2 linked regions of the Chlorobaculum tepidum TLS genome follow. The protein of the gene in region 2 interacts with the protein of the main gene of each other region in a pairwise test. Links are inferred from orthologs where the notes say so. Each region holds a gene or a part of one and is shown on either strand. Other genes may lie near its edges.

Region 1 (2,789 bases), 460 kb from region 2 along the record:
CCGTGATGAGCGCCGTGCCGAGCGCCGACCAGATGGCGTAGGACATGCCGACAGGCAAAGTTCTGAGCGCCAGTGTGAGGAAAGTAAGACTCGTGGCGTAAAAAACGAAAATGAAAACCGATGGCACCGGCTTGGTGAAGCCTGCCGAGAGCTTCATGCTGGTGGTGCCGGAGACTTCGGCGATGATGGCGAGGATCAGATAGAGCCAGGGCATGGTGTCCGGATTTCAGGTTTTCTCTTTGTGCTTGTTGCTGATGCGCCGGGCGCAGGCCTCCTTGTCTGCGCACTCGCCAAAGAGTTGCAGGCTGAAACTGCCGAGCGAGTAGCCGTGCCCGACGCAGAGCGTTTCCATCAATTCCGGCAGCTCGCAGCTCGTGGCCTCCGAAACGTGTCCGCATTTCAGACAGATGATGTGCAGGTGGTTGGTCACGCCCCAGGATTTTTCGTAGTGGGTGTGCTTATGGCCGAGATCGATCTTGGTGACGAGGTTGAACCTGAAGAGCAGGTCAAGGGTGTGGTACACCGTGGCGCGTGAAATGGCAACTCCTTTTTTACGCAGCCGGACAAAGAGCTCGTCGGCGTCAAGGTGGGTGCTGGAGCCATACATCTCTCTGAGCACGCTCAGGCGCTCCTGGGTGCAGCGGAGCCCCTCCTCCTTCATGTACGATTTGAAAAGCGCTTCGACCTTTGCGATCGTGTCGCTGCCCGTTTGTTTCACGATGTTCTTGCTGTCAGTATTTTGTGTTTTCGGTTTTTCTAATGTATTGTTTTTCTGCGAATTCCCTGTGAACCATGAAGGCGGCGGAGCGGGAAGAGCCGGACGGAAAAGAACGCTGAAAACCGTACATTAGACGGCTATTATTCCAATGTGCCGGCTGAGCGGTTGAGTGCCGCTGGAGTGTGTGGGGCAACTATTTTGGAGTTAACAGGGTTATCTTCAGGAAAAGCTCTACCCTTTTGCTTTTGCAAGAGTTAACGGGCTATCCACAGTTAACGAGCAGTACGCAATGATTTTACCGATCAATACCTATAGCGACCCGGTACTCGCTATGAAAGCCAAGCCCCTGAAAGGGGTCGATTCAGCAATCGAGGAGTTGATTGCCGAGATGTTCGATACTATGTACAAGGCACCGGGCATCGGACTTGCTGCGCCGCAAGTGGGTCACTCGCTACGCCTGGTAGTGGTGGATATTTCCACCATCAAGGAGTATGCCGATTTCAAGCCGATGGTGGTTATCAATCCCCGCATCGTTGCCGTTCGCGGGCGCAGCCTGATGGAGGAGGGGTGCCTCAGCGTGCCGGGCATTGCGGGTAACGTCGTCCGGCCGTCGGCCATCACCCTGCACTACCGTGACGAGAAGTTTGAGGAGCACACCGCCGATTTTCACAGCATGATGGCCCGCGTGCTTCAGCACGAGATCGACCATCTCGACGGCACGCTTTTCGTGGACCGCATGGACAAGCGTGATCGCCGCAAAATCCAGAAGGAGCTTGACGCCATCGCCGAAGGACGGGTGAAGGCCGATTATCCGCTGGCCCGTGACGTTAACCGTGTCGAAGCGGAGGCCTGACCGGTGGGGTTGAGAGTTGTTTTCATGGGAACACCGGAGTTTGCCGTTCCTTCGCTGCGCCGTATCGCGGCCATGAAGCCGCAGTTCGAGACGGTGCTGGTCGTGACAGGCTGCGACAAGCCTCGCCGCAGCAAAAACTCGCCGCCCGAGCCGACGCCGGTCAAGCAGGCGGCGCTCGAACTGGGGCTTCCGGTTCTGGAGGCCGATGATGTCAGCAGTCATGAGTTTGCCTTGCAAGTCGCCGCTGCAAGGCCGGACGTGATCGTGGTGGCAGCGTTCCGCGTTCTGCCACCGGAAGTGCTCGAGCTGCCGCCGCTCGGCACCTTCAACCTGCACGGCTCGCTGCTTCCCGCCTATCGCGGCGCGGCGCCGGTTAACTGGGCGATCATCAATGGCGACGCCGAAACCGGTGTGACCACCTTTTTTCTTCAGAAGTCAGTCGATACCGGCAACATCATCACGATGGATCGCACGCCGATTGGTCCGGACGAGAACGCCTTTGAGCTGCTCAAGCGATTGTCGGAAATTGGTGCAGGTACGGTCGAGCGCACGCTCACGATGATCGCCGATGGCGCGGTGATGCCTGAAAAGCAGGATGAGCGGTTCGCCACGAAAGCGCCGAAGCTGAACCGCGAGAACACCCGCATCGACTGGAACCAGCCGGTGCAACGCCTGCATGACTTCATCCGCGGTCTCGCGCTGAAACCTGCCGCATGGACAACTTTCGGCGGAAAGAGTCTGAAAATCTACAAGGCGAAGGCCTGTGCCATTGAAACAGCGCCGGATGAACCGGGGACGCTCCGCATCGCGGACGGGCGACTGCTCGTGGCCGGAACTGACGGCTGGATCGAACTGCTCAGCGTGCAGGCCGAGGGCAAAAAAGCGATGGACGGTGAACTGTTCGCTCGTGGACTTCGCGCCAGAAAGGAGATGCTTCGCTTTTTATGAAGGCTGCCGGGCGGTACGTCACAATTTTCTTCTTATATTTTTTGATTTTATTATTCTACGCCCGCCGCTCTTGCGGCGAAGCGGTTGTGTAACCACTATTACTCGTTAGAACAGATACTTATGCCTCCGACAGGAACAGAAGTCGGCATGATCAGAAACTTCTGCATTATTGCCCATATCGACCACGGCAAATCGACCCTTGCCGACCGGCTTCTTGAAGTGACCCATACCCTCGAACGCAACCAGATGTCCACCGCCCAGGTGCTCGAC
Region 2 (5,958 bases):
TCCGGTCAAACCGGCGCAATTCATCGAAAACGAGCTATTAAAACATGCTCGTGTTGGCTGGCGGGGAGTACATGTCGAAGCAGTGGCCCGCCTGTCCTCCGTGACAGGAGAAACACTGGCAGTCCTGGAGCTCGAAGAACGCTATGCGGCGCTCTCTATTTCGACAAACGGTAAAATCAGCTATTTCCGGTACTGGCCGGTAAAGGATGGGAGTGAACGGGAATACTTTGCCATCAGAGAGCTGACCTCGGCTCCCATCGATGGAGCACCTGTTAAAGTGACCGGCTCGGCTGCGAGCGCAAAAGTCATTGAGCGCATCGGCCGGGAAACTGCCTGTGCTATCGAGCCGCTCGAACTGCACCCGTGGGTATCAGTAGAAAAAGGCGCCAGCAAAGGAAAATCACCAACCGCCACCATTCGCGCCGTCAGCACAGCCATCATGGCGCTGAACGGCGGGTGATCCACTATTTTTGACGAACTGCTAATGTTGTTTAGATTTGAAGAGTTGGTGGTTTCATTTTTCTGAATCCAGAGGGTGGTCGCTATCATGGATCGAAATTCATCGCGAAGAAAAAAACCACTTCTAATCAAGGGACTTGACCAGTGAGAATTGCAGAAGTTAATCCGCAACCGGATTGGGCGTTGTCGATTGTCGCGGAAGATGGCCGCCTTGACCTGTTGGATGTCGCTCCTTGTCTGGATGATAAAGCCTTTGAAAAGTTTGGCTCTTCGCAGAATATCGTGGAAAGCTGTGGCTGTAATGGGTAACTTGGCGTAGTCGTGCAATTCAAGCAAGCTAACCACATTGATCCGCCCATGCAGAGCCTGTCAAGCCATTACCACCAACTGTTAGGTCTTCCCTCAAACTGGGAAGTCGAGAACGTCAACTTGTCGATGAGTAGCCGGCAAGTGGAGATCAGACTGGCCTTTACCGGCAAGCAGGGCGAGTGTCCAATCTGCGGCCAATCATGCCTCATCTATGACCATGCCGCTGAGCAGCGGTGGCGTCATCTTGATACGATGCAGTTCGAGACGATTCTGGTGGCCCGTTTGCCTCGTTGCCAATGCAAGGAGCATGGAGTCAAAACCGTTCAGGCGCCATGGGCGGCACGGCATTCTCGTTTCACGTTGCTGTTCGAGAGCTTCGCCGTCGAGCTGTTGTTGCACTGTGCCAATATCAAGGCGGCGTCGCGCCTGTTGCGCTTGAACTGGCATACCGTCAATCAAATCATGCGACGCGCCGTTCAGCGAGGATTGGTTCGCCGGAAAACCGAAACCGTCGAGTATCTGGGCATCGATGAAAAAAGCTTCAAGGCGGGCCAGCATGACGTCACAACGCTGACTGATCTCGGCGAAAGGCGCGTGCTTGAGGTGGTCGAGCATCGCACGACCGAGGCGACCAAAGAGCTGCTTGCATCGCTGAACGACAGCCAGCAAGCAGGGGTCAAGGCGGTCTCGGTCGATATGTGGAAACCCTTTATCCATGCCGTTCAAGAGCTGTTGCCGAAGGCCGATCTGGTGCATGATCGCTTTCATATCAGCAAGTATCTCAATGAGGCTGTCGATCTGGTGCGTCGCAAGGAGTGTCGCCAACTCGACAAGGCCGGAGACAAACGCCTGATCGGCTCAACATATGTCTGGCTGCGTAATCCGGAAAACATGGGTGAGCAGCAACAGGCCGAGCTGGGCAAGCTGATGGACGCGGAGTTCAGAACCGGGAAGGCGTGGTCGTTGAAAAATATGTTTCGAGCCTTCTGGCAGCTTGGTTGCGCTGATGCCGGGACGTTTTTTTTCGAGTACTGGTCGAAGCGGATCGATGAGGTTGGTCTGGTTCCGTTGACGAAGGTCAAAGAGCTGCTTCAGCGCCATTTCGGCAACGTCTTGACCTGGTTCAAACACCCGATCACCAACGCAGTTTCCGAAGGCTTGAACAGCAAGATTCAGATCGTCAAGGCCTCTGCAAGAGGGTTTCACCGGTTCGAGAGTTACCGAATCCGGATTTTGTTTTACTGCGGAAAACTCAACATGGCTATCGGATCATGACGTAACCCAGCGCTCCTTTACCCACGATATTCTGCGAAGAACCCAAAAAAGCCTTCAATCTCTCCTGTCGCAGGCTCTGGAATATATTTTCATGACAATTCAGATCGTATCGGAAATAATTTTAATAATTATTTATATATCACCCGTGCATCAGCAACAAGCGGAAAGCGTTCCGGATTTTCTATAATTTCCTCCGTCAAATCGACATCCAGATCGGGCCACCAGAAATGACCGGGCGACTGCTCCTTGACGTTGAGAATCGATTTTACCGTCTGATCCCTAAACCACGGAAAATCAGCATACGACAAAAAAAGCTCTTTCCCGTGAGCAAGAAGCCAGATGCCGTGCTGTGATATATTCGACACCTCAACTGCTGAAATGCTTTCTCCATGCTTTAACAAGTTCATCGCTGTGCGCCTCCACTATTGATTCAATCTGCTTCAACTGAATTCTGGAATATCCATGATTCTTTGCAAGTTCAAGTTCAGGTTCCAGCCAAAACTTCGCCTCGCCGTCCCCCGATATAACGTGCACATGCATCCTTTTCTCTTCACGCAAAAAGAAGAAAAATCGAAATCCCTGCTCACAAAAAACGGTAGGACTCATACACGCTCCCCAAGATTTGGATTCCTCAACCGCAGAACAATATAACAATCCCTCTCCTCCCTCACCAAAAGCCAAAAACGCCCGCCCCTGCTGTCCTTGCCGTCCTGTCCTCCCAAATAAAAAGAGCGGCCACAAGAACCGCCCCTACAAGAAATTCAGTCACACATCAATCCTCACAGATTCCCCACCAGCAGCTCAGCAATCTGCACGGCATTGGTGGCGGCGCCTTTGCGGAGGTTGTCGGCAACGACCCAGAGATTCAGGGTGCGCGGGTGCCAGTAGTCGGGGCGCAGACGGCCCACGAACACCTCATCGCGCTCGTAGGAGGTCATCGGCATCGGGTAAAGACGCGCCGACGGGTCGTCCTGCATGACGATGCCCGGTGATCCCGCGAGCAGAGCACGCACCTGGTCGATATCGAAATCGCTCCTCAGCTCGACGTTCAGCGCTTCTCCGTGGCCGCCATAAACCGGAATGCGCACGGTGGTCGGCGAGACCTGGATGGTGTCGTCACCCATGATCTTTTTCGTCTCGTTAACCATCTTCATCTCCTCTTTGGTGTAGCCGTTCTCGGTGAAGGCGTCGATCTGCGGTACGGCGTTGAAGGCGATCTGGTGGAAGTGGGTGAACTCGTCGGGGATGTTGCCCGCCAGCTCGCTTTCGAGCGCATCGCGTCCGGCCTTGCCCTTGCCCGTCACCGACTGGTAGGTCGAAACCACCACGCGGCGGATGCCGTAGGCGTCGTAGAGCGGCTTGAGCACCACAACCATCTGGATGGTCGAGCAGTTGGGATTGGCGATGATCGGAGCCGCCTTGCCTTCGCGGTCGAAGATAGTTTCAGGATTGACCTCCGGGACAACAAGCGGAATTCCCTCGTCCATACGGAAAGCCGAGGAGTTGTCGATCACGATCGCGCCTGCCTCGGCGGCCACGGGCGCCCACTCCTTGCTCACCGTCGCGCCAGCCGAGAAGAGCGCAATGTCAACGCCTTTGAAAATCTCCGCCGACGGCACTTCGGTCACGAACTCGCGCCCATTGAAGGTGATCACTTCGCCCCGGCTCCGCGGAGAGGCGAGTGGCACCAGCTCGCTGACCGGAAAATTGCGCTCTTCGAGCACCTTGATCATGGTTCTGCCAACCAGGCCGGTTGCGCCAAGAACGGCTACTCGATAGCCTGCTTCACTGCTCATATACGTAAGAATGGATGATGGTTTAGTAATTGAGAATCAGTCTGGGCGAGTGATCGTTCAGGTTTTCACCCCCCTCCTTCAGAAGCCCCTCGCGGTCGAGCGCTTCGCACGCAGCCTCGAACTCCCGGAGCAATTCGACGATCACCGCCGGATCGGGTTCGCGCACCAGCAGGTTGCGCACTTTCGAAACACCGGGAAGTCCTTTCAGATAAGTCGAGTAGTGGCGGCGCATCTCAAGCACACCGTATTTCTCGCCCTTGTACTCCAGTGAAAGCCGAAGATGATCGACAGCAGCCTGAATCCGCTGACGATAGGACGGAGCCGAAAGGCGCACGCCCTCTTTGACAAGACTTTTCGCCTGCTCGAAAATGAAGGGGTTGCCGATCGAGCCGCGCCCGATCATGATGCCATCCGCACCGGTGCGCTCGAACATGGCCACCGCGTCTTCCGGCAGCCAGACGTCGCCATTAGCGATCACCGGAATGCTGCACGCCTGCTTCGCTTCGGCGATGCGTCCCCAGTCGGCCCGCCCCTTGTACATATCGCTGCGCGTCCGCCCATGCACCGCCACCGCCCGGATACCCGCATCTTCGAGCCGCCGCACAGTGTCGGTGATGTTGATCGAGTCGTGATCCCAGCCGATACGGGTCTTGGCCGTCACCGGCAGCGAGACCGCGTTGACCACTGCCGAGGCGATCTCCGAAAGCTTTTCCGGCTCCTTCAGCAGCGCAGCTCCGGCGCCGCGACCGGCAACCTTTTTCACCGGACAGCCAAAGTTGATGTCGAGGTAATCCGGCTCGTACGTCTCGGCAATCGCCGCCGCCTCGACCATCGACTCGACCGTGTTGCCGAAAATCTGCACCGCAACCGGCCGTTCGTGGTCGGCCACAGTGATCTTGCGAATCGATTTCTCCACGCCGCGCCGCAGTGCCTCCGCGCTGATGAACTCGGTATAGACGATATCCGCCCCGTGCTGCTTGCAGAGCTGCCGGAAGGCCCGATCGGTCACATCCTCCATGGGCGCGAGAATGATCGGGCGGTCGATGTCGATGGTTCCGATGCGCATGGCGCTTTGTTCCATTTATGCGGTTGGCGCTCCGGTGAGCATGTCGCGAACCTGCTGGCGGATCGTATTGCGCAGGGTCTCATCCTCCTTCAGCAGCTTCTTGACGTTCTCGCGCCCCTGACCGAGCTTTTCAGTGCCATAACTGAACCACGCGCCAGATTTCTTGATGATGCCGAACTCGACAGCCAGGTCGATCAGCTCACCCAGCACCGAAATGCCTTCACCATAGAGAATGTCGAACTCGGCGGTCTTGAAGGGCGGAGCGACCTTGTTCTTGACCACCTTGACCTTGGTTCGGTTGCCAACCAACTCTTCGCCATCCTTGATCTGCGCAATCTTGCGGATATCGAGCCGGACTGACGAGTAGAACTTCAGCGCCTTGCCGCCGGTGGTGGTTTCGGGGCTGCCGTACATCACGCCGATCTTGTCGCGAAGCTGGTTGATGAAGAGGCAGACGCTGCTCGACTTGGAGATCGCCCCGGTGAGCTTGCGCAACGCCTGGCTCATGAGGCGGGCCTGAAGGCCAACCACGCTGTCGCCCATCTCGCCTTCGAGTTCGGCCTGCGGCACCAGCGCCGCCACCGAGTCGATAACGATGATGTCAACCGCACCGCTGCGCACAAGCGTCTCGACGATGGAGAGCGCCTGCTCGCCCGATTCGGGCTGGCTGACCAGCAGCGCATTGATATCGACGCCGAGCTTCCGGGCGTAGGTCGGATCGAAAGCGTGCTCCGCATCGACCAGCGCCGCAATACCGCCGTTTTTCTGTGCCTCGGCGATGGCGTGCAGGGCGAGCGTGGTCTTGCCAGAGGATTCGGGGCCGTAAATCTCGGTCACGCGGCCTCGCGGCAAGCCGCCCACGCCAAGGGCGTAGTCGAGCGCCATCGAACCGGTGGAAATCACCTGCACGTGCATGACCGCCGAGTCGTCGCCAAGACGCATGATTGCACCTTTGCCGAACTGCTTTTCAAGTGTCTCTATCGCAAGATTGAGCTGTTTGAGCCTGGCCGGATCGACGACCGGCGGCTGTTGCTGCGGTGTTGCCTCTTTTTC

The links.
Region 1: the proteins of AYT24_RS08720 (region 2) and def interact in binary tests that used the Escherichia coli proteins (3 or more experiments, as listed by UniProt). The link is inferred for Chlorobaculum tepidum TLS from one-to-one orthologs.

Annotation. Positions count from the first base shown.
Region 1 is NC_002932.3:1,364,059-1,366,847, reverse strand. It holds def (peptide deformylase), read left to right. Parts: upstream 1-1,007; coding sequence 1,008-1,571; downstream 1,572-2,789. Other genes in the region: lepA (translation elongation factor 4), read left to right, coding at 2,640-2,789; fmt (methionyl-tRNA formyltransferase), read left to right, coding at 1,581-2,519; AYT24_RS06585 (Fur family transcriptional regulator), read right to left, coding at 227-718; AYT24_RS06590 (DMT family transporter), read right to left, coding at 1-214. UniProt on the Escherichia coli protein: Removes the formyl group from the N-terminal Met of newly synthesized proteins. Requires at least a dipeptide for an efficient rate of reaction. N-terminal L-methionine is a prerequisite for activity but the enzyme has broad specificity at other positions.
Region 2 is NC_002932.3:1,819,619-1,825,576, forward strand. The notes cover bases 1,832-4,641. They hold AYT24_RS08720 (aspartate-semialdehyde dehydrogenase), read right to left. Parts: upstream 3,840-4,641; coding sequence 2,823-3,839; downstream 1,832-2,822. Other genes in these bases: AYT24_RS08705 (ISL3 family transposase), read left to right, coding at 1,832-2,043; AYT24_RS08710 (DUF2442 domain-containing protein), read right to left, coding at 2,172-2,450; AYT24_RS08715 (DUF4160 domain-containing protein), read right to left, coding at 2,410-2,649; dusB (tRNA dihydrouridine synthase DusB), read right to left, coding at 3,862-4,641. Also shown: AYT24_RS08695 (hypothetical protein), read left to right, coding at 1-460; AYT24_RS08700 (hypothetical protein), read left to right, coding at 604-768; more of AYT24_RS08705, read left to right, coding at 817-1,831; more of dusB, read right to left, coding at 4,642-4,905; recombinase RecA, read right to left, coding at 4,921-5,958.